2 regions of the Paenibacillus sp. FA6 genome follow, and region 1 is predicted to be linked to the other one. Evidence: riboswitches for the same ligand, from Rfam matches in the RefSeq annotation. Region 1 holds a riboswitch; the other holds the start of a gene.
What was found. A riboswitch is a leader RNA that binds a small molecule or an ion and turns the genes downstream of it on or off. The one in region 1 is predicted to bind cyclic di-GMP.

Region 1 (4,221 bases):
TCTAGTCTCCCATTCTTCTACGTCTAACAGAACATGATCGATATTCAGTACATAACCTTCCATTGAGTTCACAATTTGAAAATGTTCATCATAGGGTGCCAATGTTTTTCGTATGTGATAAATAGCAGTATATAACTGTGAATATACTTTGTCCTGTTCATACTCTGGCCACAGCAGATCAATCAATACAGATTTACGAACTAATTGACCACGATGTTGTAGTAAATATAGGAACAATTCCTGCGCTTTTGACGTCCGCCATTGAATCACAGAGAATAGATTATTAGACACTTCGACGGTGACTTGCCTAAATATATTCATCCTCATTCTATTAGTATAACTCACAACTTGATCTTGTTTAGATTCTACGTATCCGGTAATGCGTTCCATCGTTTTGTTCAACCGATCAAATCTAATAGGTTTCACTATATAATCCAATGCATTCAGTTCAAAAGCCTTAACGGCATATTCATTATATGCCGTTACAAACACAATATATATATCTGGCTTCTTCTCCAGAATCTGTTCTGCTAACTCAATCCCATTTATTTCTGGTAAGTTGATATCCAAAAAAACTAAATCCACATCTTGAAGAAGAATCTCTCTTCTTCCAACAATCGGATCTATAAATTTACCTATTATTTCTATGTTTGAAAGTTTCATAAGTTGGCGCTCTAAATAATCTACAGCAAGCTGTTCATCATCTACAAGAATCACTTTCATTAAGAACATACTCCTTATTTGTGGAATTGGGTAACACTGAATTCCTTATGTTAACAATATCATGATTTCTAAAAACAAAGAAGCCACGAACATATTGTTCAAGGCTTCTCATAAATATTATCATTAGTACTGTTTGGTTGCCGAATACTTTGTTGCATCTTTGATCATCGTAAACGCTGTTGTAGTACCGTTCCAGCCTGCATCAGTCGTTGTATCGATAGTAACCCATTTATTGTTCACATATACTTCATTCCAAGCGTGATAGGTATCCACATAACTAGTCGTACCCATAACAAGCTTAGTAGGAATATCTACACTCCGAAGCATCGCTGCGAACAAAGTAGAATACCCATAGCAAATATCTTTCTTCGACGACAATGTCTGATCGATCTGAGGGAAATAATCTGCAGGAACATTCGCTGCTAGTTTATGATCATATTTAATATTATTAATGACATAATTATAAATTATGGTTACCTTCTCGGTATCCGTTTTTACATTTTCCGTTAATTCTTTCGCCTTTTTAATGGCTTGATTCGTATCATTCCAATTCACATTCTGAATCGAGTTCAAATATACTGTTGCGCTATCACTCAGATCAAGCGTGATCGTATCTGTGTGTACAACTCGATATTTGTTTCCCGTTGCTTGTTCAAGAATGCTAACTGTATAATTACCGTTGCCCAATTGAAGGGGAAATACTTCCGCTTGCTTGCTAACCGTTAAATCATAAGTATATTTCTCCTCGCCCTTAACGATTACGAGTTTTGTCTGAACTTTCGCCTTCACGTCGTACTTCACACTAATAATTCCCTTGTCTACATTAGCTTCATCTAACCAGCTAGTCCCTACTGCAGCACGGACTGTTACTCCATTAAATAAAGAGATCACTATCACAAGTGTCGCCACAAATAGCATGAATTTCCGCACAAATAAAACTCCCTTCGGTGGCTAGGCTACCATCTTAACAAGAAGGCCCTATAGCTTTGCGTCCCTACCTTTCGATAGGTTTGCCGTTATCGTAATAAAGTTCTGTATCTGCCTATCGTATCATAACCCTCTGTTATAACAAAGTTATTCTTCTAAGTCCTATCGGACATAAGTGCTATAATGGGAAGATCATTTCGATTCTATCACTCGCAGAGGAAGTTGAATTTATGATTGTAGACATCATGTTAGAAGTCGTATTACCCGTATTCGTACTCATTGGAATTGGATCTTGGATGCAGCGCGTATTCCGCCTAGACCTATATACTTTAGCCAAAATAAACTTTTACTGTATCACACCTGCTGCTGTCTTCATGAGTATGTATCATTCAGATATATCAGGAGAGCTACTGGGGACAATCACGCTATTCTACGCACTATATGTTCTTATCCTCTACTTGATTGGTTCACTGCTATCCCGTTATATGAAGCTTAGCAAGGGGATGAAGGCCGCATTCAATAATAGTATTATGCTGGATAATTCGGGGAACTACGGCATGCCTGTCAACGCTTTAGTCTTTAATGGTGATCCATTAGCCTCCTCCATTCAAGCATTAATCATGTCACTTCAGAGCCTACTGACCTTTACATATGGTGTGCTCTCTATCCAAGGGGCGAAGCTTAAAGGAAACTACAGAAGTGTATTGATTGGTTTTCTCAAAATGCCTGTCCCCTACGCATTAGGTATCGGATTGCTCCTTCGTGCGCTGAAGGCTCCTCTTCCAATCTTTATCTCTCAACCGCTAACCTATGCACAGCAATCCATGGTCGCTGTCGCATTGCTAACGCTTGGAGCACAAATCGTGAAATATCCGTTACGCTTGTATCGGTTAGATGTGTATGTGAGTGTATTCGTGCGCCTTCTGATCGGACCCGCAATTGGTTGTTTACTCGTATACACTTTGGGGTTACATGGTATCCCCGCACAAGCTTTACTCATCGCTTCAGGTATGCCAACAGGCGTTAACTCATCCATTCTGGCTGAAGAGTATCATAACGAACCCGATTTCGCCGCACAAACCGTGTTGATTTCCACTTTATTGAATGTCGTCACGATTACTGCGTTGATCTCTTTGGCGAGAACTTTTTAAGGATCAACATATAAGTAGTATCAACAAAGGTCTGATAAAGCAAAAGCAGCTCTCTTCTGACGAGGAATGAGCTGCTCTTTTAGATTTCCAATCCCTTTTACCTTATGCAGAGAACCTTTACGGTTCAGCATTTTGTTGTGGACCCATTGAATATGTCTCCAAGACCGGAGTCTTAATGTGACTGCAGTATATCATGACTACGGAGTTCAAGAGTCTACGTAATTCCCTATCAAATAACCTTCCGCTTCACAGCGACAAACGGCGCTCGCTCATGTCCTATTAACGTTCTATCTGCCTTAACGATGACATCCTTATCAATAATAGCCTGTTCGATGGAGGTGTTCTCATGGATCACACCGTTCTGCATCACAATACTATTTCTTACGGTCGCACCTTTACGAATATGGACCCCACGAAATAGAATGGAGTTCTCGACACGCCCTTCAATGACACATCCATTGGCCACCATGGAATTACTTGTATGACCGGAAGCTAAGTGTCGTGCTGGGGGCTCATCTTTTATTTTCGTATAAATAAGTCCTGGCTTAAAGAATAACTCTCTCCACACATTCGGATTCAGAAGATTCATGCTGTGCTTGTAGTAACTGTTCAATGTATTAATAACTCCTAGATACCCCTGATGCGAATAACCATATATATTCAACCGACCAAGATTGGCACGAATCGCATCCTTCATAAGGCTATGATGACCTTCTGCTAAAGATGCTTCTATTAGATCTAGCAGTAGACTTTTCTTAAGAAAGAACATCTCCATGGATACCTTATCGCCATGCGGTGATGAATTCGGTTCCCAGATCGACGTCACTCGACCTTTATCATCCATTCCAATCCGTGTTGAGAATGAATCGACATCACTCGTATCTTTATATACTACGGTGATGTCTGCTCTAGTGCTATTGTGGAATTCCTGTAATCCGTTAAAGTCGATATTACATACCATGTAGCTTCGGGAGATCAAGACATACTCCTCACTACTTCGATGTAGATAATCTCTATGAGCATTTAATGCGTGTAAATCTCCATTGGAACCATCCAGACCTTCCTTCATAGGAGGAAGAATGAACAGCCCAGACCTTTTTCTGTCTAGATCCCATTCCTTCCCTGATCCTAAATGATCCATTAATGAACGATATTTCGTATGTGTGAATATTCCAACATTCGTAATTCCAGAGTTAACCATACTTGATAGAATGAAATCAATGAGGCGGTAGCGACCGGCAAACGGAACAGATCCGATATTTCGATGATACGTAAGTTCTTCCAACTGATCTGTCTCATTCACCATATTGATAATTCCCATAACATTCTTCATGTCAACATCTGCTCCTTCAAGTGTAAGAATTCCGAAGGGATTGATTCATGATTTCCTACAAGAGTAACTTCATCAGTGTCAGGTGAC
Region 2 (4,221 bases), 1.4 Mb from region 1:
GAATTGTGAACTGCATGTGGTGCTCTGTGATGGTTGGGAGCGGAGTATGCAATTTCCTGATACTGATCGTATCTGGGTGCAGCCTTCCATGGGCATACCGCGATTTGATTCCGCCCTGCTATATAGCGGTACTTGTATATTTGAAGGTACCAATATTTCTGAAGGAAGAGGAACCACATTTCCTTTTGAAATGATAGGAGCACCGTTTATCCAGGCAGAGCAATTAGCGGATGAGATGAATGGGAAGAAGTTACCTGGGGTATTATTCCGACCGGTTTATTTCAAACCTACTTTTTCGAAACATCAGGGAGAACTTTGTAGGGGCGTGCAGTTGTATGTAACGGATGCCCGCGCTATACATGCTGTGGAAACAGGTGTTACTCTAATGTATACCATCAAGCAACTCTACGAACAATTCTCGTTCCTACCACCAGTGAAAGAGAAAGATAGACCTTTTATTGATTTGTTGTGTGGGGATAAGCTGTACCGTGACGAATCAGTAGATGTTTCGGCTTTATTGGAGCAATTCCGTGAGGAAAGTCGGGAATTTGCACAGATCAAACAGCAGTATCATCTGTATTAATAGAGAAGATGTGGTATGAGTAACCTATCATTACAATGGTAAATATAAGGGCGTGATAAATAGATGAGATATGTTGCAGGATTGGATGGTGGCGGTACAAAAACCGCGGTGGCGGTAGCCGATGAGAATGGGTCCGTCGTGCATACCTTTACATCGGGTGCTATTAACTATAATGGGCAGGATGAGGATAGTATCCGTCTTAGTTTTCAAGAGATTTTTGCAACAATTGCAAGGGTATGCGGCGGTCTGGATCATTGTGTACAGATCTGCATCGGTGCGGCTGGAGTCAGTAATCCTACGGTTATCACTCGGCTAGATGTTAATGTCAGAGAGTGTGGGTATCAGGGAGGACTGGTCATTACTGGCGATCACGAAACAGCTCTTTACGGTGCACAAGAACATCTGCACGGCATTATTCTAATTGCAGGTACCGGGTCGATCTGTTATGGGAGAAATGAAAAGGGTCTTTCTCATCGCACGGGTGGTTTGGGTCACCTCATAGATGATGAGGGCAGTGGTTACAGTATAGGTCGGGATATACTCACTGCTATGGTACAGGCGAATGATGGTCGTTTACCTCCAACAGAAATGACTAGAATGGTGTATAAGCAACTTTCTATGGAGACGGTTCAGCAGATCGTCGGTTTTGTGTATGACCAAAGCACCAATAAAAAGGACATTGCTGCTTTGGCTCCTATCTTGACAGATGCCTGTGCGCTGGGGGATCAGGTGGCTCTGACCATTGCTAGAAAAAGTGCTTGTTCCTTGTTCGAGCTGGTGGTCCCTGTAGTGGAAAAACTGTCTTTGCAGGAAGGAACTCTTGCTATGGCGGGGAGTGTTCTGCTCAAGGCTACCTTTGTGCAGACTGCTTTTGTAAAAATGCTGGAACAGCACTATCCTGGGATGCAATGTATTATTGCAAGAAAGGATGCATCTAGCGGTGCGATGCTTATGGCATTGAACCGCTTAAATGAAATAGAACAGCAAACAAACAATATATCGAAGACTATAATAAAGATTATTTAATCGATATTATTCATTTAAACCAACTGAACGAGTGGAAAATTGGATTGATTATATTCTTGGGTTTCTCCATTAATATTAGGAATTGTTACAATATAAATGATTGACAATTTTCGATATGTGGAATATATTGGACTACGATAGTTCCTTTATATTATTTACGGAGCAAAAAATATGATGTAAGTCACGAAAGTGCATCTGCGCTAACGACAATTGTATATTTTGGCACACTAATCGAAAGATTGGTTCGCAAAGCCTCGGAATCTAAGAGTCTATGTTAATAGACTTATGATCGTCCAGCTGCAATTAACCTCGTTAATGCAGCTGGACCTTTTTGTGTTCCGGGGAACTAATTCCATAAATAATAAGGAGGAAACAATGAAACGGAGTTTAAGACGTGCATCGATGTGGTTACTCATATTCTCAGTGTTCATAGGACTTATACCAGGAACCTTGCTAACAAGCTCTGCGGATGCAACGAATCAGCCAGTATGGCCCAATCCGGGAGCAGTTAATCTGACGAAGGTAGCTGAGCCTATACCAGGGGCACTGGGTCAATGGAAGGTAACGTTAACCGTTGAGGGTAAAAATATTCAGACTAACACCAGTACAGACGTTGTATTGGTCATCGATCGGTCGGCAAGTATGAAAGATTCGAGTCGAATGACTAATGCTATTACGGCCGCGAATAAATTTGTCGATAATTTGCTAATTAAAGATTCGACGACAAAAATAGCGGTTGTATCCTTTTCTGATGATGTAACAACTGTATCCGAATTTAAGGGGACATCTGGTAAGGGAGATCTAAAGAAAGACATTGATAAAATTAAAGCTAGTGGAGGCACCAACATTCAAGCAGGACTCCACCGTGCTGATACGTTGTTGGCGGGAAGCCAAGCACAGAACAAGGTCATCGTCCTCTTAAGTGATGGAGCACCGACATACAGCTATAAGGCAGGTAAGGCGACAACTTATACATGGCCTGGAGACAAAAAGGCAGGGTTTGCGCTTTCAAATTTTAATTACGGGACTGTTCTCGGATCAGGTAGTAACTATAATTTAGCCGAAGGATATAAATGGTTCGGTCAGTGGTACGATCGCGAAATTTATACAGTAAACGGCCACGAGGTAAATAATAATGGTATTGCAACCATATCAGAAGCCAAGCTAATCAAGGATAAGGGAATTGGTATTTATTCCATAGGGCTTGATGTTGGAAATGATAACAATGCCAAAGATGTATTGAATAAGAGTCAAAATAAGGGATACCTTGCTTCAACCAGTAATGAGTTGAACAACGTCTTTACTGAATTGTCCAGCAAGATTTCCTTTGCAGCGGAGAACGCAAAAGTTATCGATCCAATGGGTGCCAAGTTTGATAAGATCGGTGATGTCACCGTTTCTCAAGGAACGACAAAATGGAACAGTGGGTCAGAAACGATCGACTGGGATATCGGTAACATTGCCGAGGGCTCTCCAGCAACGATGAGTTATATCGTTAAGATGGATGCGAACGCAGATCCAAACATATTATATCCAACAAACAAAGCAACCATATTGAACTATACAGATGTTAATAAGAAATCTGCATCGAAGGAATTTGATGTACCTGAGGTGAGCTTCGGGAAGGGTTCTATTACCGTTAGAGGATATTATGTTAATGCGCAAGGCGATCCAATCAATACAGCCGGAGTTGTTGTAGATAGACCTGATCTAGCAGAACAGCTATACGACGAACCGTTTACTGTATCTGGAAAGTCGGCGCTTGATATCAACGGGACCTATTCGGTACCAGCAAAAGTTGTTGATGGTTATTCGCTCAAAAAAGGCGATAATCCAACAAGTATGAAATTAACTACTTCTGCTCCTAATCCAACCATCTGGTTCGGATATGTGAAAGCACCTTATAATCTCAATGTAGAATATAAGGCTGGAGATAACGTTCTAAGTCCAGCTGAAGTAGTCAAGAAACTTCAAGGTGAATCAGTAGATTCCGATTACAGCAACAAGGTTATTCCAGGATATACTTTCAAGAACGTGACCCTTAGTACAGGTAGTGGGTTAATCGTTAATAGCGGAAGAGTAACTGGAACGATGCCTAATAAAGAAGTAACGATCACAGTTAACTACACAGCCAATGCACAAGCGGTTACTGTGAAGTATTTGGAAGAAGGAACGAACAAAGTATTGAAGGTTGCAACCACGACAGCGGGTGTAACAGGGGAGACTGTTACGCTTACAGCGGCGCCAATTCCTGGTTACACAGCCAAATTGGCAAGTCACAGCTATACTTTTAAAGCAACTCCAAGCCAAGAGCATATTTTCTACTACACAGCAGGCGCGCAAGTGGTGACTGTGAAGTATTTGGAAGAAGGAACGGACAAGGTATTGGAGGCTGCAATCACTAAAGCGGGTGTAACAGGAGGGACCGTTACACTTACAGCAGCGACAATTGCTGGGTACACAGCGAAGGCATTAAGTCACAGCTATACCTTTACGGCAACTCCAGGCCAAGAGCATATTTTCTACTACACAGCAGACGAACAAACGGTTACTGTGAAGTATTTGGAAAAGGATACGAATAAGGAACTAGCTACTGCAATTACTAAAAGTGG

Region 2: it holds a riboswitch for cyclic di-GMP, as region 1 does, so the genes downstream of both, ACP8HI_RS23355 (MucBP domain-containing protein) here and ACP8HI_RS02480 (transglutaminase domain-containing protein) in region 1, are expected to answer to the same signal.

Annotation. Positions count from the first base shown of each region.
Region 1 covers NZ_CP188820.1:537,093-541,313, reverse strand. Annotated here, with positions in the region: gene ACP8HI_RS02485 (response regulator) at 1-723, opposite strand, end outside; gene ACP8HI_RS02480 (transglutaminase domain-containing protein) at 847-1,653, opposite strand; cyclic di-GMP riboswitch class I at 1,667-1,748, opposite strand; gene ACP8HI_RS02475 (AEC family transporter) at 1,881-2,801, shown strand; gene glgD (glucose-1-phosphate adenylyltransferase subunit GlgD) at 3,031-4,134, opposite strand; gene ACP8HI_RS02465 (glucose-1-phosphate adenylyltransferase) at 4,131-4,221, opposite strand, start outside.
Region 2 covers NZ_CP188820.1:5,148,330-5,152,550, forward strand. Annotated here, with positions in the region: gene ACP8HI_RS23345 (exo-beta-N-acetylmuramidase NamZ family protein) at 1-583, shown strand, start outside; gene ACP8HI_RS23350 (N-acetylglucosamine kinase) at 647-1,609, shown strand; cyclic di-GMP riboswitch class I at 1,821-1,914, shown strand; gene ACP8HI_RS23355 (MucBP domain-containing protein) at 1,985-4,221, shown strand, end outside.